2 regions of the Mesorhizobium sp. LCM 4577 genome follow, and region 2 is predicted to be linked to the other one. Evidence: predicted binding sites of a transcription regulator. Region 2 holds the regulator's gene; the other holds the start of a gene.
What was found. Region 2 encodes PhoB, which activates phosphate uptake and scavenging genes when phosphate is short. Its sites were predicted from a motif close to TGTCATNNANCTGTCAT; they were not measured.

Region 1 (4,427 bases), on a different contig from region 2:
GTCACCGCCTTCGCCGCAGGGAAGATTGCCGCATGAGCAAGAAACTTTCGGAGGCGCCGCTGGTCCACCCGACGGCGCAGGTCGAAAACTCGACGCTCGGCCGCTGGACCGAGATCGCCGAGCGCAGCCGCGTCGCCGAATGCGAGCTCGGCGACTATTCCTACATGATGCAGGACTGCGCCGTCTGGTGCGCGACCGTCGGCAAGTTCTCCAACATCGCGGCCAGCGTTCGCCTCAACGCCACCAACCACCCGACCTGGCGGCCGACGCTGCATCACTTCACCTACCGCGCGTCCGACTATTGGGACGACGCCGAGCATGAAAGCGCGTTTTTCGCTGAGCGTCGCGCCAAGCGCGTCACCATCGGCCACGACACCTGGCTCGGCCATGGCTCGACCATCCTGCCCGGTGTGACCGTCGGCGATGGCGCGGCCGTCGGCGCGGGCGCCGTGGTGTCAAAGGACGTCGCGCCCTACACCATCGTCGGCGGCGTGCCGGCAAAACCGATCCGCGAGCGTTTCGACCGCCGCACCGCCGAACGCTACCAGGCGCTTGCATGGTGGGATTGGGACCACGCAAGGCTTCGCGCCGCGCTCGACGATTTCCGCGAGCTGGAAGCCGAGGCGTTCCTGGAAAAATACGGCGGCTGATCAGCCGGGCGTCCGCATTTTTGCGTGTGTCCACGAACATGCGCGCATGCTAAAGTAAGGGATGTTTGAGGGGTTCATGCAGCCCTTGCGAAAGGACATCCCCGCCCGGCTGACCACCGCCGCGGAGCCGGCGCTTGTGACCGCTTTTGTGGTTCTGGTCTTTCTTGGCAGTATCCTTGCCGCTATCTGGTTCTGATCCGTTTCGATCTCGCGCGAGAACCCTGATCGTGCCGACCATTCGTCCCGCCACACCGGCCGATACAGATGCGATCTGGTCCATTCTCGAACCTGTCCTGCGAGCCGGTGAAACTTATGCGCTGCCCCGAGACTGGAACCGCGACCAGGCACTGGATTACTGGTTTTCCAATGGCCACGACGTGTTCGTGGCCGAGGAAGCCGGCGATGTGATTGGCTGCTACTATCTCCAGGCCAACCAGCGCGGCGGCGGCGCGCATGTCGCCAATTGCGGCTATGTCACGTCAACGACTTCGAGCGGGCGCGGCATTGCTACCGCGATGTGCGAGCATTCCTTGCAAAGGGCCGCCGAACTCGGCTTCCGCGCCATGCAGTTCAACTTCGTCATCAGCAGCAACGAGCGCGCGGTGAAGCTGTGGCAGCGGCTCGGCTTCGACATTGTCGGCACGATTCCGCAAGCATTCGACCATCCGCGGCTAGGCTATGTCGACGCGTTCGTGATGCACCGCATGCTGTAGGGATGCGCGGGGTTCATACCCTTGACACATGACTCGGACAGGAGGCGTTTCCCCCAAGGAGATCGCCATGCTCGACACAGTCAAACCCTCGCTCGCCGGATTTTTCGAAGGCACCAATCCGACGCCGCCCACCCATCTCGGCACCCGTTACGACACAGCCGGCAACTTCCTCCTCGAACCCGGCAACACCGTCGTCTGCCATCTGGTCGAAAGCTCGCCTTCGCAAGCTGCCATTGTCGAGGTGCGCGAGCGCATGCTGGCCATGCCGGATGCCGATCGCCTCGCCTTCACCCCGATCTCCAGCCTGCATATGACGCTGTTCCAGGGCATCATCGAATACCGGCGCCGCCTTCCCTACTGGCCTTCGGACGTGCCGCTCGACACCGGTATCGACGACATGACCCGCCTCTATCTCGAACGTCTGCAAGGCTTCGAAGGCCACGRCCCCTTCAAGGTCAAGACTGTYGAAGTCGTGCCGACCGGCCTCACCGTCGCCGGCGCCACCGAGGACGATCGGCAGATCCTGAAGGCCTGGCGCGACGCACTGTCAGTGCCGTTCGGCTACCGCCATCCGGACCACGACACCTATGTCTTCCACATCACCTTCGCCTACCAGATCCGCCGTCTCGCCGACGAGCGGGCCGCGGCATGGCAGGACCTGTTCGATGACTACCTGTCCTTCCTCGAGCGCGAGGCTCCGGTGATCGAGCTCAGGCCCCCGGCCTTCTGCAGTTTCAAGGACATGAAGCATTTCGAGGAATTGCTGGTGCTTGGTTGACGCCGATCAGCGACACAGACCAGCATTCCGCGCCAAGCCTGTGACTCGTAACAAAACTGACATCAATCCGACACCCCAGCTTCATCCGCCTGCGCTAGCGAAGGTTAACGGACCTTCGAAACCGCGACGTACCGGAGCTTTGCTATGTCGGCATCATCGGCCACGCTGGAAATCCGCGGCGTAACCCGACGATTTGGCAAGAACACCGCTGTCAGCGACATCAACATCTCGATCCCGCGCGGTCAGATGGTCGGCATCATCGGCCGTTCCGGCGCCGGCAAGTCGACATTGCTGCGCATGATCAACCGTCTCATCGATCCCAGCCAAGGGTCGATTTTTTTTGACGGCGCCGAGGTCTCCAGCCTGCAGGGCTCGCCGCTGCGCCGCTGGCAGCGCGACTGCGCCATGATCTTCCAGCAGTTCAACCTTGTGCCGCGTCTCGACGTCTTGACCAACGTCCTGCTCGGCCGCCTCAATCATCGCTCCACGGTTTCCAATCTGCTCGGCATGTTCACGCGCACCGAATGCGCCGAGGCGGTGGCCGCGCTCGAGCGCCTCGACATCGCCCGCACCGCGCTGCAGCCGGCCGGCACGCTGTCCGGCGGCCAGCAGCAGCGTGTCGCGATCGCCCGTGCCATGATGCAGCAGCCCAAGGTGCTTCTGGCCGACGAGCCGATCGCCTCGCTCGACCCGCTCAACGCCAAGGTGGTGATGGATTCGCTGCGTGACATCAACCTGCGCGAAGGCATCACCGTCGTCACCAACCTGCACACGCTGGACACCGCGCGCGCCTATTGCAACCGCATCATCGGCATGGCCGCCGGCAAGGTCGTCTTCGACGGCGCCCCCCAGGATCTCGACCGCGACGCCGTGCGCACCGTCTATGGCGCCGATGCCAGCGGCGCCGAGATCTCCGAGGCCATCACGTCGACCAGCGTGACCATCAAGCCGAAGATCACCGCATCCGCCGGACCGCTCGAACCAGCCTTCCCTGGCTACTGACGCCGCCGCCCCGGCCGCAGCGGTCTGGGCAAACCGTGGATTTCAGCCGAGCAACCCGGATCGCCCGCCAGCGTCAACGGCAAGACTTGAAAAATCAGAACGCCGCCGGCGCGCAGCCGGAACAACAGGAGAGAGATCGAAATGTTCAGGAAGATGGTTTTTGGGGCGGTTTCGCTGCTCGCCATGGCGACAAGCGCCGCGCACGCAGCCGACATCAAGGAATTCCGCGTCGGCATCCTCGGCGGCGAGAACGAGACCGACCGCCTGCGCAACTACCAGTGCCTCGCCGACCACCTGAAGTCGGAATTCGGCTTCGAGAAGGTGTCGCTGTTCCCGGCCGCCGACTATGACGGCGTCATCCAGGGCCTGCTCGGCGGCACGCTCGACTTCGCAGAGCTCGGCGCGTCCGGCTATGCCAGCGTCTACCTCAAGGACCCGAACGCCGTCACCCCGATCCTCACCACCAAGCAGACCGACGGCTCGACCGGCTACTATTCGATCGGCCTGGCGCTGAAGTCCTCCGGCATCACCGACATCAAGTCGGCCAAAGGCAAGAAGCTCGGCTATGCCGATCCGGACTCGACCTCGGGCTATCTGATCCCGCTGACGCRGATTCCGAAGGACACCGGCGTCGCGAACGACACCTATTTTGCTTCGACCCAGTTCAACGGCGGCCACGAGAACAACGTGCTGGCCGTGCGCGACGGCAAGGTCGACGTGGCGGTGGACGACTCCTCGGGCATCGGCGACTTCAAGAACGGCTACACCTCCGGCACCTTCCACAAGGAAGTCGCCAAGGGCGCCGTCGACCCGAACGACTTCGTCGAAGTGTGGCGCTCGGGCCTGATCCCCAACGGCCCGCTGGTGGTGCGCACCGCGCTGGGCGACGACATGACCGCCAAGCTGACCGCTTTCTTCACCGCCCTGCCGGCGAAGGACAAAGCCTGCTTCGAAGGCGTCGAGGGCGGCGATTTCACCGGCTATGTCCCAGTGAAGCCTGACTTCTACAACGTCATCGTCGAAGCCCGCAAAGCCGCTATCGGCGGCTAAAGGCATCAGGAAAAAGGGCGGCGTTCGAAACGCCGCCCTTTTTGCATGTCCAGATCATGACATCAGCGACCCTTCACTCCGACGCCACCCGCCAGCAGGCCGAAGCCTGGCGGCGCCAGACCTCGCTGCGCCGCTTCTACACCGCGCTTGGTGTCGGCCTGCTGCTTGTCGCCATGTTCGCGACCATGTGGTTCGCCGACGAAGCCAATGCCGGTCACTTCTTCGACCGGCTGC
Region 2 (8,225 bases):
CCATCACTTCGCCGGGGAAAAGATCGACCGACGCATCGTCGACGGCGCGGATGCCGCCGAAGGCGATCGAGATATTGCGCATGTCGACCAGCGGAACGCCGGCAGGAGCGGATTTTTCAGCCATGTTGGATCTCTCCCTGATCAAACGCGCTTGCGATAGAGTGTGTCGAGCCAGACCGCGACGACCAGCACGGCGCCCACGACGATGCTCTGCAGCGGCGAGTCGACGCCAAGCAGCACCATGCCGGACTGCAGCGACTGCATCAGAAGCGCGCCAAGCATGGCGCCGAGCACGGTGCCCGAACCGCCGGCAAGCGAAGTGCCGCCGATGACGGCCGCGGCGATGACCAGCAGCTCGTCCAGCGTTCCGAGCACATTGGTGGACGAATTCTGCCTGGCCGACGAGATCGCCGCCGCGATCGTCGCCAGCACGCCCATGATCATGAACACCTTCATGGTGATCCAGCGTGTGTTGATGCCGGCGAGGTTGGCCGCTTCCGGATTGCCGCCGATGGCGAAGACATAGCGGCCGAAGCGCGTGCGCTTGGTGACGAAGGTCATGATCAGGCCGACGGCGACCGCCATCAGCACCGGAATGGCGATGCCATGCGCGATGAACAGCCCGCCCTCGGGCACGGTGATGTTGTTGGCTGCGGCGTAGCGGTTCACGATGCCGACCGGCCACGGGTAGGAGTTAGCGAGCCACACCGCGCCCAGGATGATCGCGCAGGTGACCGTGGCAAGCAGCGTCTCGGCCCATACGGGACGCAGCGGGAAGCGGAAGCGCTTGCGCTGCACGCGGCCGTTGAAATGCATGAAAATCACGGCCAGGCAGGCGACGATGCCGACGGCCCAGCTCCATTTGGCGCCGATCGAGCCCGCCGGGCCGCCGCCCATCAACTGGAAGGTGGCGTCGAGCGGCGCAACGGTCTGGCCGCTGGTGACCCACCAGGCAGCGCCCCGCCATACCAGCAATCCGCCCAGCGTGACGATGAAGGCCGGCACTTCGAGATAGGCGATGATGAAACCCTGGAAGGCGCCGATGATGAGGCCGAGCGCCAGGCCGATCAGCAATGCCAGGATCCAGATCCACGGGTTGCCGAGCTCGAGCCCGACGAAGCGAACCAGGAAATGCACCTGGGCGAAGCCCATGACCATGCCGATCACCCCTTCGGCCGATCCGACGGACAGGTCGATGTTGCGCATGACGATGACCAGCACCATGCCGGAGGCCATGATCGCCACGGCCGAGGTCTGCACCGACAGGTTCCAGAGGTTGCGCGGCGTGAGGAAGGTGCGGCTGTCGAAGTCGAGCGGGTTGACGCCAAGCCGCAGGCTGGAGATCACATGCAGCCCGACCCAGATCAGCAGCAGCGCGCCGATCATGCCGAGCATGCGGGTGTCGAGCTCGGTCGCCTTCAGGAACCGGGCAACGGCGCCGAGTTCGGATGCCCGCGCAGTGTCTGCCGGTGTGGTAGACGTCGTGTCGGTCATGATGTCCTCCCGCCGGCTTGCCGTCTGACGCGGATACCGAAATCGAGCCTAAAAACTATCCGCGCGGGGCGGAAACACAAATCTTTTTGAGAAAACGCCGCGGCTTCAAAGCAATCCCAGGAAAAGTGCGTAGCGGTTTTCCGTTCGGGATTGCGGTAAACAAGGAACAGGAGCGGTTCATTGAACCGCTCCTGCCGCGGCGCAAGGATTTTGATCGAGAGCCGGCAGACTTAGTTGCAGACCTTGACGCTGCCGGCGGGCACGCCCGCGCAGACTTCGTCCTTCTTGATCCAGCCGGCGTCGATGACGACGTTGAGATTGTCCTTGGTGATCGCGATCGGGGTCAGGAACAGCGACTTGACGGTGTTGCCGCCGGGCGTCGTGAAGTCCTTGGCGCCGGCGATATCGCCCATCTTCTTGCCGCCGGCGAGCTGCGAGGCGATCTCGGCGGCGTTCTTGCCAAGCTCGCGCGCGTCCTTCCACACCGACACGGTCTGCGTGCCGAGCGCGATGCGGTTGAGCGCCGCGTGGTCGCCGTCCTGGCCGGAGACCGGAACGGTGCCGGCCAAGCCTTGCGCCGTCAGCGCCGCGACGACGCCGCCGGCGGTGCCGTCATTGGCCGCGACGACCGCGTCGACCTTGTTGTCGTTGGCGGTCAGGAACTGCTCCATGTTCTTCTGCGCGTTGGCGGGCAGCCAGCCGTCGGTATAGGCCTCGCCGACATTCTTGATCTTGCCGCTGTCGATCGCGTCCTTCAGGACTTCCATGGAGCCCGAGAACAGGAAGTCGGCGTTCGGATCGGCGCCAGAGCCCTTGATGAAGACGTAGTTGCCTTCGGGCTTCACCTTGAACACCTCGCGGGCCTGCATGCGGCCGACTTCCTTGTTGTCGAAGGTCAGGTAGAACACGTCCTTGTTCTCAATCAGGCGGTCGTAGCCGACAACCGGGATGCCTTCGTCGAGCGCCTTCTGCACTGCCGGACCGACCGCCGAAGCGTCCTGCGCAAGGATGATCAGCGCGTTGGCGCCCTGCGAGATCAGGCTTTCGACGTCCGTCAGCTGCTTGCCCGGATTGGACTGCGCGTCGGCCGAAATATACTTGTCGCCGGCGGCCTCGATGGCGGCCTTCATCGCCGCTTCGTCGGTCTTCCAGCGCTCTTCCTGGAAATTCGACCACGAGACGCCGATCACCTTGTCCTTCGCCTCGGCGACCGACGCCAGCGTCAGCGACATGGCAACGCCCGCCAGGATGGCGGCTGCGAATTTCTTCATGATATCCTCCCTGCGCCCGTATGGCGCGACCCAGACTGGCCCGAAGGCCGGCACAGAGGCTTTTTTTCGAGCCTCGAAAAAACACTGATCCAACGCTGTGCCGCTGTCAACTCGGATTCTGATGGTTTTTGAGGTGCCGCGAACTTTTTTTCGAGCTCCGCAATAAATAATGACAGCGTCGGCTGCTTCTGCCAGTATCCCTAGCATGTCACCGGCGGCCCATGGCATCATCAAGCCGTGATGACCAGGAGGAAATACTTCAGCCAATGTCGGTCGGAATCCGCCACGACGATCTGCGCCGGCGCAACCGCGCCATGGTGATTTCGGCCGTGCGCCGCGCCGGTCAGCCATCGCGGACGGAGATCGCGGCCACCACCGGGCTCAGCCACTCGACCATTTCGGCGATTTCCGCCGATCTGATCCAGGAAGGCATTCTCACCGAAAGCAAGGCCAGCGAGCCGACGGCGTTGAAACGCGGCCGGCCGCAGATCGGCCTGGCGCTCAACCCCGAAGCCGCCGCGGTGCTGACCGTGGTGTTGTCGCTGAACTTCCTGTCGGTCGCCGTCATCGACTATGCCGGCCAGGTGATTGCCGAGGAGCAGCAGCGCCTGGACACACTTGTCATGCCGCGTGAAGAACTGATCGGCGAATGCATGGCGATCGTCCGGCGTCGGTTGCAGGATCCCGACCTCGACGTCGGCAGCGTCGCCCGCATCGCCATGGGTATCCAGGGCATTACCGATTCCCACGCGCGCGCCATGCTGTGGTCGCCGATCACGCCGCTGACCGACATTCCTTTTGCCGACATCCTCGAGAGGGAATTCGGCATTCCAGCCACCATGGAGAACGACTGCAACATGATGGCGGTGGCGCTGCAGTGGCGTGACCCCAACCGCTATCGCGACAATTTCATCGCCATTCTGTTGTCGCACGGCATCGGCATGGGCCTAGTGCTAAAGGGCCAGTTGTTCACCGGCACACATTCCTCCGGCGGTGAGTTCGGGCACATGATCCACCGTCCGGGCGGCGCGCTTTGCCGCTGCGGCCGGCGCGGCTGCGTGGAGGCCTATGCCGGCAACTACGCCATCTGGCGCAGCGCCATGGGCATAAGCGAGGATGCCGCGCCGACGGACGTCGGCGACGCCGACATGCGCGCGCTTGCCGCGAAGGCCCGGCTCGAGGAAGGTCCCGAGCGGGAGGCCTATCGCCGGGCCGGCGAGGCGCTGGGCTTCGGCCTCGGCAGCCTGTTCGCCCTCATCGATCCGGCGCCCGTCGCCATGGTCGGCGTCAGCGCGGCCGCCTTCGACCTGATCGAGCCGGCGCTGAGGAAGGCGATCGCCCAGACCGCCGGCGGCCAGCATTCGGAATCGATCTCCTTCGACACCGAGCCGAACGAGCTGCCGCTGATCCGCGAAGGCTGCGCCATGCGCGCGCTGACCTTCGTCGACCAGGAGATTTTCGCGCCGGGGGTTCAGGCAAGAGCGGGCAAGCACGTCGCTTGAGCCACTTTGAGTGATCGTTGGTTTCGAGTGTCCCGCTGGACACCGGAGATTAGCGAAGGCCCCGAAGCTTCGTCATTCCAGGGCGGAGCAGGAGCGAAGCTCCGTCGCGGAGACCCTGGAATCCATTCCGTTACCTCGGACGTCGGGCGCAGCCGAGCAGAATTCTGCGCCGCCGCAGCGCGTCGACGTCACGGAATGGATCCTCGGGTCTGCGCTGCGTCGCTACGCTCCTTGCTCCGCCCGTCGATGACGAAGCACGACCGTCCCGGCTACTCGCCAACGCATGCGATCCGGTAGCGGACGCGTCATTCTGCGAACGGCGAACCTAATCCTCCCGGATCGCATAGCCCGCCCCGCGGATGGTGCGGATGACGTCGGGCATGCGGCCGTTGTTGACGGCCTTGCGCAGGCGGCCGACATGGACGTCCACGGTGCGCTCGTCGATATAGATCGTCTCGCCCCAGACATTGTCGAGCAGCTGGCTGCGCGAGAACACGCGGCCGGGGTGGCGCATCATGAATTCGAGCAGCCGGAACTCGGTCGGGCCGAGCCTGATCTCGCTCTTCTTGCGGTAGACGCGATGCGATTCGCGGTCGAGCACGATGTCGCCGACCTTGAGCACGCTGGACAGCACCTCAGGCTTTGCGCGGCGCAACAGCGCCTTGACGCGCGCCATGAACTCCGGCGTCGAGAACGGCTTGACCAGATAGTCGTCGGCGCCGGTGGACAAACCTCGAACCCGATCGCTCTCTTCACCGCGCGCGGTCAGCATGATGATCGGCAGCCGCTCGGTCTCTGGCCGCATCCTGAGGCGCCGGCAAAGCTCGATGCCGGACACCGCCGGCACCATCCAGTCGAGCACGAGCAGGTCGGGAACGTTTTCCTGAAGGCGGATTTCGGCCTCGTCGCCGCGGGTCACCACTTCGACCTGGTAACCCTCGGATTCGAGATTGTAGCGGAGCAGCACCCCCAGCGGCTCCTCGTCCTCCACCACCATGATGCGTGGCGCGATCATCGGGGTAACCTTTTCCGTCAGGCCGCCGGCGCCGACATTGCCGTCTCGTCCTGCTTCGGACGGTTGGCGGGCAATTGCGTGCCGGTCAACACATAATAGGCGTTCTCGGCGATGTTGGTCACATGGTCGCCGATGCGCTCGAGGTTCTTGGCGCAGAACAGAAGATGCGTGCAAGCGGTGATGTTGCGCGGATCTTCCATCATATAGGTCAACAGCTCTCGGAAGACGGATGTGTATTTGACGTCGATGCGTTCGTCGTCGTTGCGAAGCTTGGCCAGCGCCGTGGCATCGCCCACCGTGTATTCCTGGATCACGCCCTGGACCTGGATCAGCACCATCTGCGCCATGGAATCGATCGAATGCGTGAGGTCGCGCGGCGCGGCGCTGACGCCGACCGAGCCGACGCGCTTGGCGATGTTCTTGGCGAGATCGCCGATGCGCTCGAGGTCGCCCGCCATGCGGATCGCTCCGACCACGCTGCGCAGGTCGTCGGCCATCGGCTGGCGCTTGGCGATCAGCGTGATGGCGCGGTCGTCGAGCTCGCGCTGCCTTGCGTCCATGATGGCGTCGTCGGAGACGACGCGCTGCGCCAGCGCATTGTCGCTTTCGAGCAGCGCCCTGGTCGAGGCGCCGACCATCGAGGCGGCAAGGTCGCCCATGTCGTTGATGAGCCGGCTGATCTGCCTCAGATCCTCGTCGAAGGAGGCGACGGTATGTTCGGCCATGATGATGTCCTCGTATGTCTTCAGCCGAAGCGGCCGGTGATGTAGTCCTGGGTGCGCTTCTCGCGGGGCGAGGTGAAGATCTTCTCGGTCCGGTCGAACTCCACCAGCTCGCCCAGATACATGAACGCCGTCTGCCGCGAGACGCGCGCCGCCTGCTGCATGTTGTGGGTGACGATGACGATCGTATAGTCGGCCTGCAATTCGTCGATCAGCTCCTCGATCTTGGCCGTCGACAGCGGATCGAGCGCCGAGGCCGGCTCGTCGAGCAGGATGACCTCGGGCTTGACCGCCACGGTGCGGGCGATGCACAGGCGCTGCTGCTGGCCGCCGGAAAGGCTGAGCCCGCTGGCGTTGAGCTTGTCCTTGACCTCGCTCCACAGCGCGGCGCGCTTCAGCGCCTGCTCGACGCGGCTGTCCATCTCGGCCTTGCTGATCTTCTCATAGAGCCTGACGCCGAAGGCGATGTTTTCGTAGATCGACATCGGGAACGGGGTCGGCTTCTGGAAAACCATGCCGATCTTGGTCCTGAGCAGGTTGAGGTCCTGCGAGCGGTCGAGGATGTTCTTGCCGTCGAGCAGCACCTGGCCTTCCGCGGTCTGCTTCGGATAGAGCTCGTAGATGCGGTTGAGCACGCGCAGCAGGGTCGACTTTCCGCAGCCCGACGGGCCGATGAAGGCCGTCACGCTGCGCTCCGGCAGGGACAGGTTGATGTCCTTCAGCGCCTTCGACTGGCCATAGTAGAAGTTGAGGTTCTTGACCTCGATCTTGGCCTTCTCGACGGTCGTCTCGGCTACGTTCAGGTCGGTGGACAACATCGGTTTCATCTGTCCTCTCTGCGTCCGGTCAGGCTGCGGGCGAAGATGCTCAGCCCGAGAACCGTCAGGGTGATTATGAGTGCGCCCGTCCAGGCCAGCTGCTGCCATTCCTCGTAAGGGCTGAGAGCGAACTGGAAGATGGTCACCGGCAGGCTGGCCATCGGGGCATTGAGATTGCTCGACCAGAACTGGTTGTTGAGCGCGGTGAAGAGAAGCGGAGCCGTCTCGCCGGAGATGCGCGCGATTGCCAAAAGGATGCCCGTGACGATGCCGGAGAGCGCCGCGCGGTAGGCGACGGAGCGGATCACCACCCAGCGCGGCGCGCCGATTGCCGTGCCCGCTTCACGCAGCGCGTTGGGCACAAGGTTCAGCATGTCCTCGGTGGTGCGCACCACGACGGGGATCACCAGGATCGACAGCGCGACGGCGCCGGCAATCGCGGAGAAGTGTCCCATCGGCCGCACCATCAGCTCGTAGACGAACAGGCCGATGATGATCGAAGGCGCCGACAACAGGATGTCGTTGATGAAGCGCACCACGGTGGTGAGCCTCGAGAAGCGTCCGTACTCGGCCATGTAGGTGCCGGCCAGCACGCCGATCGGCGTGCCGACGACAATGCCGATGACGGTCATCACGATGCTGCCGTAGATGGCGTTGAGCAGGCCGCCGGCATCGCCGGGCGGCGGCGTCATTTCAGTGAACACGGCCAGGTTCACCCCGGAGAGCCCCTTGTAGAGCAGGGCGCCGAGGATCAGCGCCAGCCATGCCAGGCCGATGCCGGCCGCGATGACGCACAGCGCCATCATCACGGCATTCTTGCGCTTGCGGCTTTGGTGAAGCGATTGGGCAGTCGACATCGGTCAGGCTCCCGTGCGGCTATCGATGCGCAACAGCATGTAGCGTGCGAGCGCGAGGATGACGAAGGTGATGATGAACAGGATCAGGCCGAGCGACACCAGCGAGGATGTATAGAGATCGCCGTCGGCTTCGGTGAATTCGTTGGCGATGGTCGCCGAGATCGTCGTGCCCGGCGCAAACAGCGAGGCGCTGATGCGGTGCGCGTTGCCGATGACGAAGGTGACGGCCATCGTCTCGCCGAGCGCGCGGCCGAGGCCGAGCATGACGCCGCCCATGATGCCGACGCGGGTGTAGGGGATGACGACGCGCCGGGTCACTTCCCAGGTCGTGCAGCCGATGCCGTAGGCCGATTCCTTCAGCACCGCCGGCACCGTGTCGAACACGTCCTTGGTGATCGAGGTGATGAAGGGCAGCACCATGATGGCGAGGATCAGCGACGAGGTCAGCAGGCCGATGCCATAGGGCGGACCGGCAAACAGGCTGGAGAGGCCCGGTATGCCGTGGAAGAGACCGATGATGAAGGGCTGCACCGTCGTCTGCAGGAA

Region 1: phnC (phosphonate ABC transporter ATP-binding protein) is a predicted target of PhoB. The motif match lies at 2,188-2,204, and genes of this name have one in related genera.

Annotation. Positions count from the first base shown of each region.
Region 1 is NZ_MDDU01000009.1:55,344-59,770, reverse strand. Features, by position in the region: gene phnL (phosphonate C-P lyase system protein PhnL) at 1-36, shown strand, start outside; gene LCM4577_RS13370 (DapH/DapD/GlmU-related protein) at 33-650, shown strand; gene LCM4577_RS13365 (GNAT family N-acetyltransferase) at 878-1,363, shown strand; gene LCM4577_RS13360 (DUF1868 domain-containing protein) at 1,431-2,141, shown strand; gene phnC (phosphonate ABC transporter ATP-binding protein) at 2,286-3,143, shown strand; gene phnD (phosphonate ABC transporter substrate-binding protein) at 3,285-4,193, shown strand; gene phnE (phosphonate ABC transporter, permease protein PhnE) at 4,250-4,427, shown strand, end outside.
Region 2 is NZ_MDDU01000056.1:52,879-61,103, reverse strand. Features, by position in the region: gene LCM4577_RS33470 (ATP-binding cassette domain-containing protein) at 1-124, opposite strand, end outside; gene LCM4577_RS33465 (sugar ABC transporter permease) at 142-1,494, opposite strand; gene xylF (D-xylose ABC transporter substrate-binding protein) at 1,725-2,765, opposite strand; gene LCM4577_RS33455 (ROK family protein) at 3,032-4,267, shown strand; gene phoB (phosphate regulon transcriptional regulator PhoB) at 4,593-5,282, opposite strand; gene phoU (phosphate signaling complex protein PhoU) at 5,300-6,007, opposite strand; gene pstB (phosphate ABC transporter ATP-binding protein PstB) at 6,028-6,831, opposite strand; gene pstA (phosphate ABC transporter permease PstA) at 6,828-7,679, opposite strand; gene pstC (phosphate ABC transporter permease subunit PstC) at 7,683-8,225, opposite strand, start outside.